Regions from separate parts of the Paenibacillus sp. FSL L8-0641 genome, predicted to be linked through region 1. Evidence: riboswitches for the same ligand, from Rfam matches in the RefSeq annotation. Region 1 holds a riboswitch; the other holds the start of a gene.
What was found. Region 1 has a riboswitch for FMN ahead of ribE (riboflavin synthase). Riboswitches for the same ligand answer to the same signal wherever they lie in the genome.
Positions count from the first base shown of each region.

Region 2: linked by a shared signal. The riboswitch ahead of MKY16_RS06605 (DMT family transporter) and the one ahead of ribE (riboflavin synthase) in region 1 are both predicted to bind FMN.

Region 1 covers NZ_JBBOUW010000001.1:3,159,003-3,166,862, reverse strand. Annotated here, with positions in the region: gene lysA (diaminopimelate decarboxylase) at 1-665, shown strand, start outside; gene MKY16_RS14135 (peptidylprolyl isomerase) at 826-1,260, shown strand; gene MKY16_RS14130 (2-oxoacid:acceptor oxidoreductase family protein) at 1,513-2,526, shown strand; gene MKY16_RS14125 (thiamine pyrophosphate-dependent enzyme) at 2,526-4,814, shown strand; gene MKY16_RS14120 (IDEAL domain-containing protein) at 5,034-5,498, shown strand; FMN riboswitch at 5,570-5,743, shown strand; gene ribE (riboflavin synthase) at 6,075-6,740, shown strand; gene ribB (3,4-dihydroxy-2-butanone-4-phosphate synthase) at 6,801-7,484, shown strand; gene ribH (6,7-dimethyl-8-ribityllumazine synthase) at 7,515-7,860, shown strand, end outside.
Region 2 covers NZ_JBBOUW010000001.1:1,463,866-1,471,725, forward strand. Annotated here, with positions in the region: gene MKY16_RS06595 (carboxylesterase/lipase family protein) at 1-1,020, shown strand, start outside; gene MKY16_RS06600 (methyl-accepting chemotaxis protein) at 1,111-3,141, opposite strand; gene MKY16_RS06605 (DMT family transporter) at 3,382-4,329, opposite strand; FMN riboswitch at 4,508-4,652, opposite strand; gene MKY16_RS06610 (ABC transporter permease) at 4,775-5,470, opposite strand; gene MKY16_RS06615 (ABC transporter ATP-binding protein) at 5,463-6,386, opposite strand; gene MKY16_RS06620 (sensor histidine kinase) at 6,495-7,439, opposite strand; gene MKY16_RS06625 (response regulator transcription factor) at 7,441-7,860, opposite strand, start outside.

The DNA of each region.
Region 1 (7,860 bases):
AGCTTCAGTTTTCTTTCAAAGTGATTAATCTGGGTGGGGGATTTGGCATTCGCTACACAGAGGAGGACACACCGCTGAAAGTTTCCACCTATGTGCAGGCTATCGGCGAAGCGGTGAAAACTTATTTTTCAGGACTTTACGATGAACTTCCAGAAATTTGGATTGAGCCGGGACGCAGTATTGTAGGCGATTCAGGCACGACCTTATATACGGTAGGAAGCATCAAGGATATTCCGCAAGTACGTAAATATGTTTCGGTAGATGGTGGGATGACAGATAATCCACGCCCTGCACTGTATCAGGCCAAGTATGAAGCGATGCTGGCTAATCGAGCGCAGGATACGAACGAAGAGACGGTGTCCATCGCGGGCAAATGCTGCGAAAGCGGCGATATGCTGATTTGGGATGTAGAGCTGCCTCGTATAAATAGCGGCGACTTGCTCGCTGTTGCCTCAACCGGAGCCTACAATTACTCGATGGCGAGTAATTATAACCGAATACGTCGACCAGCAGTTGTATTTGTCAACAACGGTGAGGCCGAGTTGGTGGTGCGTCGGGAAACCTACGAAGATATCGTACGCAACGATGTTGTGCCACAGCGCTTGATTCGTGAGCAAGCCAGTCCGGCGGTTCAGCCCAACGCCAAGATTACGGTTTCGTCCTGATTTTAACATTGTAAGATCAAGCAGGCCATTGAGTCGGTAATCATATACCGGGGTCAATGGCCCTTTTTTGGACAAGACTTTGCTAAGCGCAGCAATTCATAGTAAACTGGAACTTGATGTTATTTAGTTCTCAAAACAGGTTGAAAAGGAGATACAAACAATGAAAAAAGGTAGAATAGATCTTGAAAACGGCGGTATCGTCGAAATTGACTTTTTCCCAGAAGAAGCTCCAAACACCGTTGCTAACTTTGAAAAGCTGGCAAACAGCGGTTACTACAACGGTTTGAGCTTCCACCGTGTCATTCCTGGCTTTGTTGCTCAAGGTGGTTGTCCGATCGGTAACGGTACAGGCGGTCCTGGTTACACGATTGACTGTGAAACAGCTACGAATACAACAAAGCATGCCAAAGGCGTTCTGTCCATGGCTCATGCAGGTCGCAACACAGGTGGCAGCCAATTCTTTATCTGCTACGCTCCACAACCACATTTAGATGGAGTACATACTGTATTTGGTAAAGTAACCAAAGGTATGGAATTCATCGATGCTGTAAAACAAGGCGACAAAATGAAAGAGGTTAAAGTATTTGACGTGTAATTTTACCGTTAATTACATGATCTTTTTTAAATAGCGTTGCACCTAAGCCGTTCTGTCTTTGGACAGGGCGGCTTTTGTTGTCTTTTGTTTGACGGTTTATTGATTTTCGCAATCACGTAGGCATTACAGTGCGTAAGATCACATTCGAAAAGTAAGTGTTGTGATAGCCTTTTCATAAGAATGCAATTTCCAATTTTTTTTATATGAGTATTCAAACTCGTTAAGGATTGGAAAAGAAGGGGGCTTATCACATTGTCTATTTTAACGAGCACAAATCGACTCGGATTTTTTGAAATCCGGCTGGAATCCATTGGTGGACTCGGCGCTAATCTGGCTGGCAAAATGTTGGCCGAAACCGGGGTGCTTGGTCTGGGGCTGAATGCTTCAAATTTTTCGTCCTACGGTTCGGAAAAAAAGGGAACTCCGGTTAAAAGTTTCGTCCGTTTCTGTGAGCCAGAAGTCGATATTCGGGATCACAGTCCGATTGAGCAACCGCATGTGGTAGGCATTTTCCATGAAACGTTATACAAAACGGTAAATGTAATCAGCGGACTGCCAGCGGATGGGATTGTAGTGGTTAATTCCACGCGTCCGGCAGAAGAAATACGGGCTGATTTGGGACTGGTATCCGGAACATTAGCGGTGGTGGATGCGATGGGCATCGCACTGGAAGAGCGAACCAAACTAAATACGTCCATGCTCGGTGCCTTGTTCCGTGTCTGTGACTTCCTGGACCCGGAAGCGATGAGATCGGTTATACGCAGTACCTTTGAAAAGAAAAATCCACTGTTAGTGGAACCTAATCTGCGTACGTTTAACCGTGGTTATGATGAAATGGAACTGCACGTATATCCGGTTACTGATGACGCGCAGGATCGGGTTTTTGAACGTCCGCAGCCATTGCTGGGATACGAAACGCAATTACTGGGGGGCGTTATTGCAACTCAGGGAAACAGCATAACGAGAGATGTTAGTGGTTCACGTCAGGGGTATGTGCCTGAATATGAAGTTGATAAATGTACCCATTGTGCCAAGTGTGATTCGATTTGCCCGGATTACTGTTTTGTATGGGAAGAGCAAGCAGACAAACGCGGAAGAATGATGCCATTTTTGCAAGGGATTGATTACCAGTATTGCAAAGGATGTCTGAAATGTGTAGATATTTGCCCATCGGGGGCACTAAGCTCGCGTCGCGAGCAATGGGGATGGGCTGAACAGAATCGAGTTGCCCACCAATTTCCGGTATATGAAGGAGGGCGTGCGTAATGGCAAAACTGGAGGAAGAACTCAAACAGACAGGCGCCGCGCAAGTGACAACGTTCGAATCCGGTAATGAAATGGCAGCAACGGCGGCTGCGCAGATTAATTATCATATGATGGGATATTTCCCGATTACTCCATCTACCGAGGTAGCGCAGTATCTAGATCAGATGAGAACGAGAGGTCAGCATAATATTAAGCTGGTTGCAGCAGACGGAGAACACGGATCGGCAGGGATTTGTTATGGAGCTGCCGCAGCGGGAGCGAGGGTGGTGAACGCCACTAGTTCGCAAGGTTTCCTGTACATGCTGGAGCAGTTACCTGTTCAGTCAGGTACCCGTTTTCCTATGGTTATGAATCTGGTGACACGAGCTGTCAGTGGTCCCCTAGATATTCGCGGAGATCATTCGGATCTGTACTATGGTTTGAATACAGGCTGGGTCATTTTGACGGCAAGTACACCACAGGCTGTGTATGATATGAACATTATGGCACTAAAAATTGCAGAGCACAGCGATGTTCGGCTGCCTGTAATGGTCGCATATGACGGTTTTTATACGTCCCATCAAAAACGTAAAGTGCAATATTTTGCCGATGCTGAGACCGTGCGTGGTTTTGTAGGTCCTAACCCGAACTTAAATTATCCGAATATTACGGATTTTGATCATCCTGTTACTGTGGGCGCGCATATGAACGGCGATGACTTGACGAATAATCATGTTCAGCTGTCCGAAGCACTGAAGCTGTCAGAAGGAGTATATGAGCAGGTAGCAGCAGAATATGCCGCTTTATCCGGTCGGGAATACCCGATTTTAGATCTGTATCAAATGGAGGATGCTGAGGTTGCGGTATTTCTGTTGAATTCGGCGGCTGAATCGGCCAAGGATGTGGCGGATCAACTCCGCGCGCGCGGAATTAAAGCTGGTGTGATACGTCCGAACATCATCCGACCGTTCCCAGCCGCACAACTGCGGGAAGCATTACGCAATGTCAAGGCGTTGCTGGTAGGTGAACGTGCAGACTCGTATGGGGCGGACGGCGGTAATTTAACGCATGAAATTAAAGCGGCCTTGCAGGAGGACCCGCTGAATCGGACACTCGTGTTGAGCCGTATCTTTGGCTTGGGCGGCAAAGATTTTTATGCAGAAGATGCAGAGGCGTTCTTCCAGCTTGCAATCGAGGCGGCAGAGGCCGGACGAGTAGAGAAGCCCTTTGATTACTACGGAATTAATTCGGGTTCACCGGACAAGGTGATGCCGCAAGTTATGCAGCCGCCACGTGGTAATGATTACCGGACGGGTCTGATTCAGGTTACGCCGGACGAGGAGACCGGGAAGCTCAAGGTCAAGGTACCACCTTTGCGGTCGTTGACAACCAAACCACGGCGTCTTTCACCAGGCCACGGAGCTTGTCCAGGATGTGGGGCATTGTCTGCGCTGGAACTGTTTTTCAAAGGTATTGAAGGGGATATTGTCGTGCTGTTCCAGACAGGCTGCGTATATGTGACGACGACAGGGTATCCATATACATCACACAAACAACCGATGATCCACAATCTTTTTCAAAACGGGGCCGCTACCCTTTCAGGAGCGCTGGAAGCTTACATGGAAATGAAACGGCGTAATGAAATTGAGATGTCGGACGATCCGACCTTTATCATGATTAGTGGTGACGGTGGGATGGATATTGGTATGGGTTCTGCGATTGGTGCGGCTCTGCGTAATCATAAGCTAATCATGCTGGAATATGATAACGAGGGGTACATGAATACAGGTTCACAGCAATCTTACTCCACTCCGCTCGGTCACATGACCAGTACGTCGGGTGTAGGTAAAATGCAAAAAGGAAAGCAAGGGCATCACAAGGATACCGTGCAAATCATGGCTGCTTGTAACATTCCGTATGCTTTTACCGCTGCTGAAAGTCATCCGCAGGATATGCTGCGTAAAGCAGCCAAGGCTCAATGGTATGCAAACAACGTGGGTACGGCCTATGGTAAAATCCTGTGCGCCTGTCCGCTGAATTGGAAATCCGAAGACAGACTGGGTACCAGCATTGTGGGCGCCGCAGTCGAGTCCTGTTTCTTTCCTTTGTACGAAATAGAGCAAGGCAGTACGACGATTACGTACAATCCGGAGGACAAAGGAAAACGAATTCCAGCTGCTGAATGGCTGAAATTAATGGGTAAAACGAAGCATCTTATTAAGGAGGAGGCTACGCTGGCGACCTTTGAACAGGAGATTGAGCGTCGCTGGACTATCCTGAAAAAGAAACATGAAATTTCAGAGCTATAATCCTGTTTTTTGCATAATCATCGATTAACATTGTTAGCCGCTGTTACTGTAGTGGCTCGATCAAGATTCTTTGCGCTTTTTGCGCAAAGAATCTTTTTTGTCGTTTATGGGTTGAAGCATAAAAAAACAGGTAATGATTTCCGATATAGGAGTGGAGGCCTATAAGAGGCACGTTAAAAAGTTTTCTTCTGAATTTTAAGATGCAATGAGGTGCAGGTAATGATTAAGCTGAATACAGTTGAAATAATCGAAATTATAAAGAAGCAAATCCCTAAGGTTATGAACATCAAGCCAGTGGAACTCAAGTTTACGGATGATTTTGGACGGACCTCGCTGGCAGCGACAGAACACAAATTTACGCTGACGAACCAGCATTATTCTGCCAAGGTGATGGATTGCGTGTTAGAAACACAAGTACGCCCCATTTTAATGTGCGAAATTATTTATTTTCTAAAATGTGAGTTTATTGACGGACATGTTGATGTACGACTGGATTATGAAGCATGTTCTGAGGAAGGGCGAGGACCGGTTGCTTCAGCCGTAATTACCTTTGATCATGCAACAGAGCTGGGAGTCGAGGAACTGGCCGATCTGATTGACTTGGCGCTTCATATGAACGATAAAACCTGGTTTGAAGAACTCTCCAACCAATATGTCAAAACCAAAGCAGGAGCTTCTATTTGATAACTTGCTTTTTTTAGAAGTCGGTGCTAATATACGTAACAAGTTTAATGTTAATTCAATTAAATAAGAGCAAGATCCTTCGGGGCGGGGCGAAATTCCCCACCGGCGGTGATGACATGTTTGTGGATCGTTTTTGTGAGAAACAGCATGGCTTAGTCCGTGACCCGGATGCTGAATGATCAGCAGAAGGTGGACCTGGTGCAAATCCGGGACCGACAGTATAGTCTGGATGGGAGAAGGATACGAAGCGCATGTGCATGACGTGACATGTGCCGATTTTTAGCATACCCAATTGTGCGTACGGCTTATTTCGTTGTAGGACAGCATCGGGCGATAGCTTGCTTAAGCTTTCTTTTTGATGGGTGTTCTGAGCGTATTTGGTTGTATACTCAGTCATGCTTTCTATTGGCAAACCTATGATTTCATGTCGTCTTAAGATGCAAATGAACTGCGCTTGTATACTACAAATGTGACTCTCATCACCCCCATGACGGATTGAATCCGAACTGGGGGTTTTTTGCGCTTATAGCTGATGAATTAGGGATAAACTGAGATGTAGTGGAAAGGAGTGAAGGCATGTTTACCGGATTGGTCGAGGAAGTGGGTCGTATTCAAACCATTTCCAAAAGCGGTGAAGCGATGGTGCTGGGGATTTCGGGTTCCGTGGTGTTGGGCGATTTAAAAATAGGAGACAGTGTCTCAGTGAATGGCGTTTGCCTGACGGCGATACAGATCGGTACGAAAGACTTTAAGGTTGATGTGATGCCGGAAACCTTTCGTAGCACTAATCTGAAAGAGTTGAGATCCGGCAGCCGAGTCAATCTGGAGCGAGCGATGGCGGCGAGTGGAAGGTTCGGAGGACATATCGTGCAAGGACATGTGGACGGGACGGGAACGATTCGCGGGGTGACATCAGACCAGAATGCAGTGGTGTTCGAAATTGAGCCTAAAAATCAAACATTATTTAAATATATTCTTCTCAAAGGGTCAATCACAATTGATGGTATAAGCCTCACAGTCGCACAGCGTACGGGAGATACCTTTGCCGTATCCATTATTCCCCACACCTTATCCGAAACGGCCTTACAAGCCAAACGTGAGGGGGATACCGTCAATATCGAATGCGATATTTTGGGCAAATATGTAGAACAGCTTTTAAATTACAGAGGTGCAACGGAGGCGGAGAGAGTAGAAGAAGCTCCTCTCAGTTTGGACTATTTGGCGAAACACGGTTTTGCCTGATATTGAATGGTAAGCCTGTTTAGGAGCATTCGTGGCACAAGACATAAGGAGGAAAGTGTTATGGATAGAGGTAGCCAAACAAGTGCAATGGCAAACGTCATAGAGCATGGCGAGTTGGAACATGGCGAAGAGATTCGTTTGGATTCCATCGAAGAAGCGTTGGAGGACTTAAAAAACGGTAAGGTCGTCATTGTAGTGGATGATGAACAGCGCGAAAATGAAGGCGATTTTATCGCTTTGGCTGAAAAAGCGTCGCCTGAGGTCATTAATTTCATGATTACAGAAGGTCGCGGGTTGGTCTGTGTGCCGATCACACGACAAAGAGCCGAGGCCTTGGAATTGCATCCTATGGTAGAGCAAAATACAGATTTCCACGGTACTGCCTTTACGGTATCGGTAGATCATATGGAGACAACAACGGGGATTTCAGCGGCCGAGCGTTCCTTGACTGTACGCGCCTTGGCAGACGAAGCAGTCACAGGAAGTGATTTCCGCAAGCCTGGTCACATGTTCCCGCTGATTGCTCGCGATGGGGGTGTCTTGCAGCGTGCTGGTCACACGGAGGCGACTGTTGATCTGGCTCGACTCAGTGGCTTCAAGCCTGCTGGAGTCATTTGTGAAATTATAAAGGAAGATGGCTCAATGGCCCGCCTGCCTGATCTGGCATTGGTCGCCAAGCGACATCAATTGAAGCTGATCAGTATTCAGGATTTGGTGGACTACCGTCGTCGTTTGTCATTGTAAATAATTTAAATTAAGAGAGGTTGATTAATTATGGCACGTTTTCTAGAAGGTAATCTTGTATCGAACGGTTTAAAATATGGTATTGTGGTGGGCAGATTTAATGAGTTTATTACGAGCAAGCTGTTAAGCGGTGCAATTGACGCACTTCAACGACATGGTGCACAGGAAGATGAAATTGATGTAGCCTGGGTTCCGGGTGCATTTGAAATTTCACTAATTGCGCAAAAAATGGCTGCAAGCGGCAAATATGATGCCGTAATTACGCTGGGTACGGTCATCCGTGGTTCTACTTCACATTATGATATCGTCTGCAATGAAGTGGCCAAGGGTGTGGCAGCGAGCAGCCTAAAAACGGGAGTACCTGTTATTTTTGGGG
Region 2 (7,860 bases), 1.7 Mb from region 1:
GGAGATGGCCTGACCTCTAATGCGGGACTACTGGATCAGATCGCTGCGCTGAAATGGGTTAGGGATCACATCTCTGCCTTTGGCGGCAATCCGGACGAAGTGACGGTGTTCGGTGAATCAGCAGGCGCGATGAGTATTGCCGCTTTATTGGCGATGCCAGCAGCTGAAGGACTGTTCCAGCGTGCGATTTTGCAGAGCGGTGCGTCGCAGGTATTGCCAACTTCACAGGCCGAGCAAGTGACGGCTGTGTATCTACAGCAGCTGGGTGTGGACACTCAGCATCCAGAGAGGTTGTTTAGCCTACCGACAGATGCGCTGATGCTAGCGATGGCGAAGACGCATGAAGTCATCGGACCAGGGATGGCGATGATCTATCAACCCGTTGTGGACGGTGTGACCTTGCCAGATGTACCCCTGTCTGCAATCGCGCAAGGTTCAGCAAAGCAGGTTTCCGTTTTGATTGGAACGAACTTGCATGAGGGGGCCTATTTCATCCGAAAAGAATCCCATCTAATGAACAAGTCAACAGCGAGACAGGCATTGGAAATGATGACGGGCATGTCAGACATCGGCGACCTGATAGAACCATTTCCGGTTACGATTGAGGGACAGGCGCAAATGTTGACCGATCTATTTTTTTGGCGTCCTGCGTTGGCTCTTGCTGTTGCACAGTCGGCGCATGCGCCTGTATGGATGTATCGTTTTGATTGGACATTGCCCGGGCATCCTACCTTTGAACAAGCGGTTCACGGTGCAGAGATTGCGTTTGTTTTCGATAATCTGGAGCTGCTAGATAAGCTTGGATTAGAGATTCAACCTTCGATGCAGAAGCTGGCTCAAGATATGCAGCAGGCATGGGTTGCTTTTGCACGTGATGGGAAGCCAGTGCTGTCCGAGGGGGCTTGGCCGATGTACGACAGAGAAGAGCGAACTACAGCTATTTTCCATCAGGATATTAAGATGGAGCACGACCCTGAAGGAGATAGACGCCGTCATTTAACCGGTCAGATGACCCTATAAGTAACAAGAGAGAGAGCATATCAAGAACTCAAATGTAAAAAGCCTTCGCCCGTAATTTGTATACGGACGAAGGCTTTTGTTAGTAGTAAGTTAAATCTTAAATCGCTTAACCAGCTGTTGCAAATCCTGCGCCATGTTGGACAACTCCTGTGACGAAGAGGCAATTTCCTCCATAGCTGCCATTTGTTCCTGAGCAGCAGCAGATGTTGTCTGCGAGCTGTCCGCCGAATTGCGAGACAGGCTTGCCAAATGGGTAACAGTGGCGGAGACTTCCTCTGTACTGGCTGAGATTTGTTCAGCAGCAGCGGACACACTTTGAATTTGTTCCACGATATGAGAAGTAGAGCGCTCAATATTCGTAAATGCACCTTCTGCATCTTGGCTAATACGCATACCTTCACCTACCTGGTTACGAACATTACCGTTCATGGTAGCGGTAGAGCGTTGAATCAAATCGAGCATCTGAGTAATAATCTGACTGATGGAATCCGCGCTTTCCTTGGATTGCTCAGACAGCTTGCGTACCTCTATAGCGACTACGGCAAATCCACGCCCGGCTTCGCCAGCTCTGGAAGCTTCAATAGACGCGTTCAGAGACAACAAATTGGTTTGCTTGGCAATGGCGGCAATAGCCGTATTCATCTGCTTCGCATCGTCCGAGAGCTGGGATAGCTCATCCATTAGGCTAGCCGTTTGGCTGACAGCCTCCAGAATACGGTCCATTTGGGTCCGTACACTACTGATCATTTGACTGCCTTGAGCCACATCATGCTCGGTTTGTCCTGCTGAATCCACGATGGAGCTTGCCGATTCGGCAATGGTGCTGACACCCTTCGCCATTTCTTCAACGGCATTAGCGGTCTGCTCGGATGCCTCGGCGCTGGTGGCTGCATTTTCCGCGGATTCCATAACCGTTTCCGCTACATGTTGTACGGACTCCGTCGTTTGCTCTGTGCTTTCCTTGATTATCAGGGAAGAGGAAGCAAGTCGGGAGGAGGTTTGGTTGACCTCTGAGACCATCGTATGCAAGGAATGCGTCATCTGGTCAAAATTCTGTGCCAGTTCGCCGAACTCATCCTTGCTGGATAGATTAACACGTTCGGTCAGATTTCCGTCACGGACGATGCGTGTTCCTGCTTGCAGCTTGCGCAGCGGAATTAAGAATGAGCGGACCATAAGCACAATGATGATCGCCGCGGCAAGTATGGAAATAACAATCACAATCAGGCTTTGTTTCAGAATTGGTTGGGCTGCATCACTATAATCCTCCAGATCCGACAGTGCGACAATGCTCCAACCGGTGAGAGGGTCCTTAAGTGTAAAGGCCAGCATATCTCGATTCATAAATTGAATTTGCGACATGGAAGGAGTATCATTTTCGACGGTTGTCGCCACTTCGGGAAGTCCTTCTATGGCGTCAGCCGCTTTTTTGCCTGTCTTGTTGAAAGCTGTTCCAGTCCCAGATACAACTTTATGTTCAGAATCAACAATAATGAGTCCTCCGCGCTCACCAATCTTAACAGACTGCAGACTTTCACTCATTTTGTCCAGGTTCAAAGCCAGGGCAACAGCTCCTTCACCGTCCTCCAGCGTTCCCGATATATTAACGACTAAATTCCCTGTCGTGACGCTGGCAACTGGAACACCGACGAATACTTTACCCTTTTCCAGCATCGCGTTTTTGTACCATTTTCTCTCCCTGGGATCATAATCGGACTCCTGTTTTTTCGGCGAACGTATGTATTGCCCCTTCTCATTGCCGAGAAGCGCTGCATCTAGCTCGGGGTGAGCCTTGACGATAACATCTAACTTTTTCTGAAGGGTCTCTTGGTTGGTACCAATGGAATCAGAATTGATTTCAGTGGTAAGCACGTCCAGGTCTTTCATAATAGGCGCTACATACTGATTGACATTGCTCCGGATCAGATACAGATTCGTGTATACGGAACCGCCCATTTGCTGACTGAGTTGTGTCGTAGCCCCCTGATAAGAAAAGTACCCGATAAGTACGCTCGGAATCAATAACACAGCTAAAAAAGATATTATTAATCTTGTCCTCATTAAATAAAACTGCTTGAGAAACCTGTTCCACCACGGAACTGTTTGTTTTGTTTTAGTCATAGTTCTTGCTCCTCTGTGTCTGATGATCACTACATTGTTTTATTCGACATAAACCGACGAATTTTATAGATGTAATCATTGGGAAACGAGAAATAGTAGCATATTTTAGACACTTTTTTTGAAAAACAGGTCTAAAGAACTATGATTAATATTAATGCGAACACATAAAAAGCCAAATCGGAGATGCAAAAGCATCTTCACAATTTGGCTTGGGTGAGTCATGAAGGGGACATTGAACTGTTAATTTTTTTGCTGACGTGAAATCATAAAGAGCGTAATCCAGATGAGCATAAAACCAGTCAATTGCGCTACAGTAACGATTTGCTGAAATGCGATCCAATTAATCACGACACCCACCATGGGAAAGCTCAATTCTGCCATCGTAGCATAAGACGCTTTGGTCGTACTTAAGCCTTTGTAATACAGCAATAAGCTAAGAAGACCCGGAAGCAATGCCTGCAATAGCAAGTTGATAATCACAGCTGCGCCTGCCCATGTACCGGCAGGCATATTCCATGGCGCATGCTCTACAGAGGTGAGGACAATTAGCAGAGGAAGCGCCACCATGAAGCGGAGGGAGGTTACCGTTTCATATTTCATTGAACGAAGCAAGTAGCTTCCCATGACTGTCGAACCGCCCCACAGAACCGCTGCACCCAGTGCAAGTAGACTACCGACCTGGACAAAATCACGAACATGCCCGAAGGGGAGCGACCAACCGAAGGTCAGAAGATACGTCCCGAACAGAGCGACGACAATTAATAATCCAAAATGACGCGGCAGCATTTCCTTCAATATAACGCGGGCCAGAATAATAGCGACCAATGGTTGAAGCTTCTGGAGTAAGAGTACAGCATTCAGATCACCGTTGCTGAGCGCCATGGTAAAAATCACGCTGGCCAGAGCCGAGCCGCCCCACGAGACGAACAAAATAGCGAAAACTTGACGAAGCCGTACCGCTTTGAGTTCCTCACGATGCTTCCACAGCATCGGTGTCAGAGCGAGGAAGAGCAGCACATGCTCCATTAGTACAATTTGTGTTGAAGTAAATGATTTTAGCAAAATAATACGAAACAGCGGATCAGCGCCCCACAAGGCGGCTCCAATTGCGACTAACCAAAAACCGCTTTTCATGTGGGAGCTATGATCAAAACCTTTAGATGTTAGTACAGTAGAAGATTGACTCATACTCAATTAGCTCCTTGCGAATACAGGACCGGTGGCACAAAAACCCCCGTCCATGGCGAAAGGCCATGCAAGACGGGGGTTGATCAAATAAACTTGCCGCTTTATGCAAGTTAAATGAAGTTACTGCAACTGCAAAACCCATAACGCAGCATTCATCCACTTCGCGGCATGTTGATATTTCGATCTTCTTCCATCCGGACTTTACCGTCGGCTTTGGCATCTCACCAAATCAGTCCGTATCCTGTTGCCAGATACAGAGTCGCGGGCTTAGCTCCATGAGCCATACCGCCGGTTGGGAATCTCACCCTACCCCGAAGATCCTTATTCCGTTTTTTAATTTCTCCTATAGGATATACCTGTTTTAGAATGAAGTCCAGTGAAAAATGTGTGTATATCTAACAATGATTTTCATCTATTTTTCGAAAGCGTTTTACTAAGTTACATACTATGAAGTAATATCCTTATACTCAATGCGTCGAATCGCCGCATAAGCCACCAGCATTCCCAGTATAGAGAAGCCTATTTGCACGGGGGCTATGGAGCTAAGTGTAGCGCCGTTATTATTGGAGAAAAGCAATGCTACAATCAGGATTGAGGTCACAATGGTGGTGGGTACAGAGTATCTTCGCATCCCCATATACAGCGGAACCAGTCCCATAAAGCTGGCAGCAACGGCATTGATCAGCGTCCGTGCTGATTGTTGACCCAGTATCGAAAGAGTAAGGTTATCGGGCACAATCAAGACAAACTGGTTGAGCAGATGAATAGCAGCCGTAATGATTATTTCCGAAATAATAATAGATAAGAAGGTAAACAGCAGCACAACCAAGAGCTTGGCGATCATCAGCTTTTGACGGTGAATCGGATACATGAACAGGATCGTAATCGATTTGGACTTAAATTCCCCTACGATAAAGCGGCACAGGAGAACGGAGGCAAACACAATAAATGTGGCTCTGACCAGCATGTCCATGAGATCGAGAAGCTGAGTGTACTGTGTAAATTCGGGTATTCCTGTACTTTGGCCGTCCAGCGCGATGATACAGAGCAGCCCAAGAATGCATGCATTGGCGATCAGTGCTGAACGGATATAACCCGCCAGATGAAATTTTTTCAGCTCCAATTGCATCAATTTAAGCATGAAGATCACCTCCGTTTAACAGCCGCAAAAAGTAGTCTTCCAGCGTACTGCTTTTCTGATGAATGGAATCCACTTCTATATCATTTAAAATGAGCGTCTTTGTAATTTGTTTCTGCGGTACATTTGAATCGTAAATACGTATACTCTGTTCATTGAGCACCCTTATATTATTCAGATTCAGATGATGGGAGAGGACGTAGGCCGCCTTTTTACAATCGTTGGTCGTAAATTCAATGTATTCCGTATTGGTTTCCCGCACCTGCTCCATCGACACTTCCTCAATCAGCCTTCCGTGATTAATCACGCCTACCGTATCCGCAATCTGCTCTATTTCCGCTAAAATATGACTGGACACGAGCAGAGTCATCCCATATTCCTTGCATAGCATGTGGAATAATTGGCGGATTTCCTTGATCCCCACTGGGTCCAGACCATTAATCGGTTCATCCAAAATGAGTAGCTCTGGCTTAGTCGCAATAGCGCGGGCAATCCCGAGGCGCTGTTTCATTCCCAGTGAAAAGTCTTTTACCGACTTGTCACCAGCATTCTGCAAGTTCACTAATTCTAGGGCATCCCGGACAGCCTGCTTATTATAGTAGCCCATGTATTCACAATGAAGTTCGAGATTTTGCTGCGCCGTCAGCCTGTCATAAAAAATCGGGTATTCAATAATCGAACCCATCCGTCCGAGCAGATGATACGATTTTGGCGTTAGTTTTTCACCGAATAATTCAATTTCACCCGATGTCGGCTTGAGTAAATTCGTAATCATTTTCATTATCGTTGTCTTGCCTGCTCCGTTGGGGCCGAGAAAGCCATAGGTTTCTCCCTTGCGCACATTCATGCTGACTCCTGCTACAATTTCGTTGCCCTTCAGGGCTTTGGTCAACTGATGTGTACGTATTACGTAAGTCATGGGTGTTCTCCCTTCGTATACTGCTGATAATTCAAGGATAAAGGGCGAAATGTTCATTTTTCTTTCGTGATTCTTACAAATTTATTAAGTTGAGTATGTTGAGTTCGATTAATAGTTGATTTTCTTCAATGTAAAAGAGAAGACTGTCCGCTCATAAGGTCTACTGGTCAATTGAATTTCTCCGTTCATCGTTTCAACCAGACGTTTGGCAATTGTAAGGCCCAGTCCGCTGCCCTGTACCGCCTTATTGCGGGAGTCCTCCAGTGTGTACATGCGTTCAAAAACTTTATCCTGCTCAGATTCCTGTATGCCTTTTCCACGATCCCATACCTCTATGCGCACTGTATCCTGCTGTTCCGATAAAGTCAGACCCAGCGTCCGTCCGTCTGCCCCGTAGCGAATGGCATTCGAGATCAGATTGTTCAGCACCCGTCCAATCGCTCCTTCGTTCCCCAAGGCATGAATGGGGTGCTCCGGGATCTCAATATGTACAGTAAACCCCTGTGCGGTCAGCAGGTCATAAAACTCTAAAATGCTGCGTCTGCACAGTTCTCCCACTTCCAGCCGAGTCAACGGAATATCCGTATCATTAGCTTCCAGCTTTGCCAAGCTAAAAAAGCTCCCGATTAGCCCAATCGCTTCGCTTGTCTTTTGATGAATTTTGGATAGTAGCTTTATACGTTCTTCCGGCAAAATAGTCGGATCGCCATCCAGCATTTCGGCATATCCAAGCACAACCGTAAGCGGGGTCTTGAGATCGTGGGAAATGTTTGAAATCATTTTGCGCATAGCAATTTGGCTACGGTTGTAATCGGCTGATACCCTCAAATTTAAGTCTAATAGTCGGTTGATTTCCGTCATGAGTCGCTGCAGTTCAACGTCACCTGTGACATATAGCAGCTTTTCCGCATGATTCACCGTCACAATTCGCTCTAGTAGGGTTCGGATATCCCTTATTTTGCGCTTATTGGCCATACGCTCCCGCCAAAGCCATATAATAACGACTGACATGATGAGGCCGACAATCCATTCAGAAATGTTTTCGATGTTCATATCAGCCATTCTCCCATTTGTAGCCAATGCCCCATAGCGTTTTAATATGGACAGGATGAGAGGGATCTTCTTCGATTTTCTCACGCAGGCGGCGAATATGAACGTTAATCACGTTCTCGTCGCCCATATAATCGTCTTTCCAAATAAATCCGTATAATTGTGCTTTTGTAAATACCCGGTTTGGATTGGCTACAAACAGCTTCAGAATATCGGACTCTTTGGCTGTTAGCTGAATTTCGTTTTCATTGCGAATGACTGTGAAATGATCAAAATCAATGCGCAGGCTGCCGTAGGTCAAAACTTGTGCTTGCGGCTGTTCCTCCTGCTGTTGCTGACGGGCATATGTAGTAGATCTTCGGATCGCGGACTGGATACGAGCGGTCATTTCCAGCATTGAAAAAGGTTTGGCAACATAATCGTC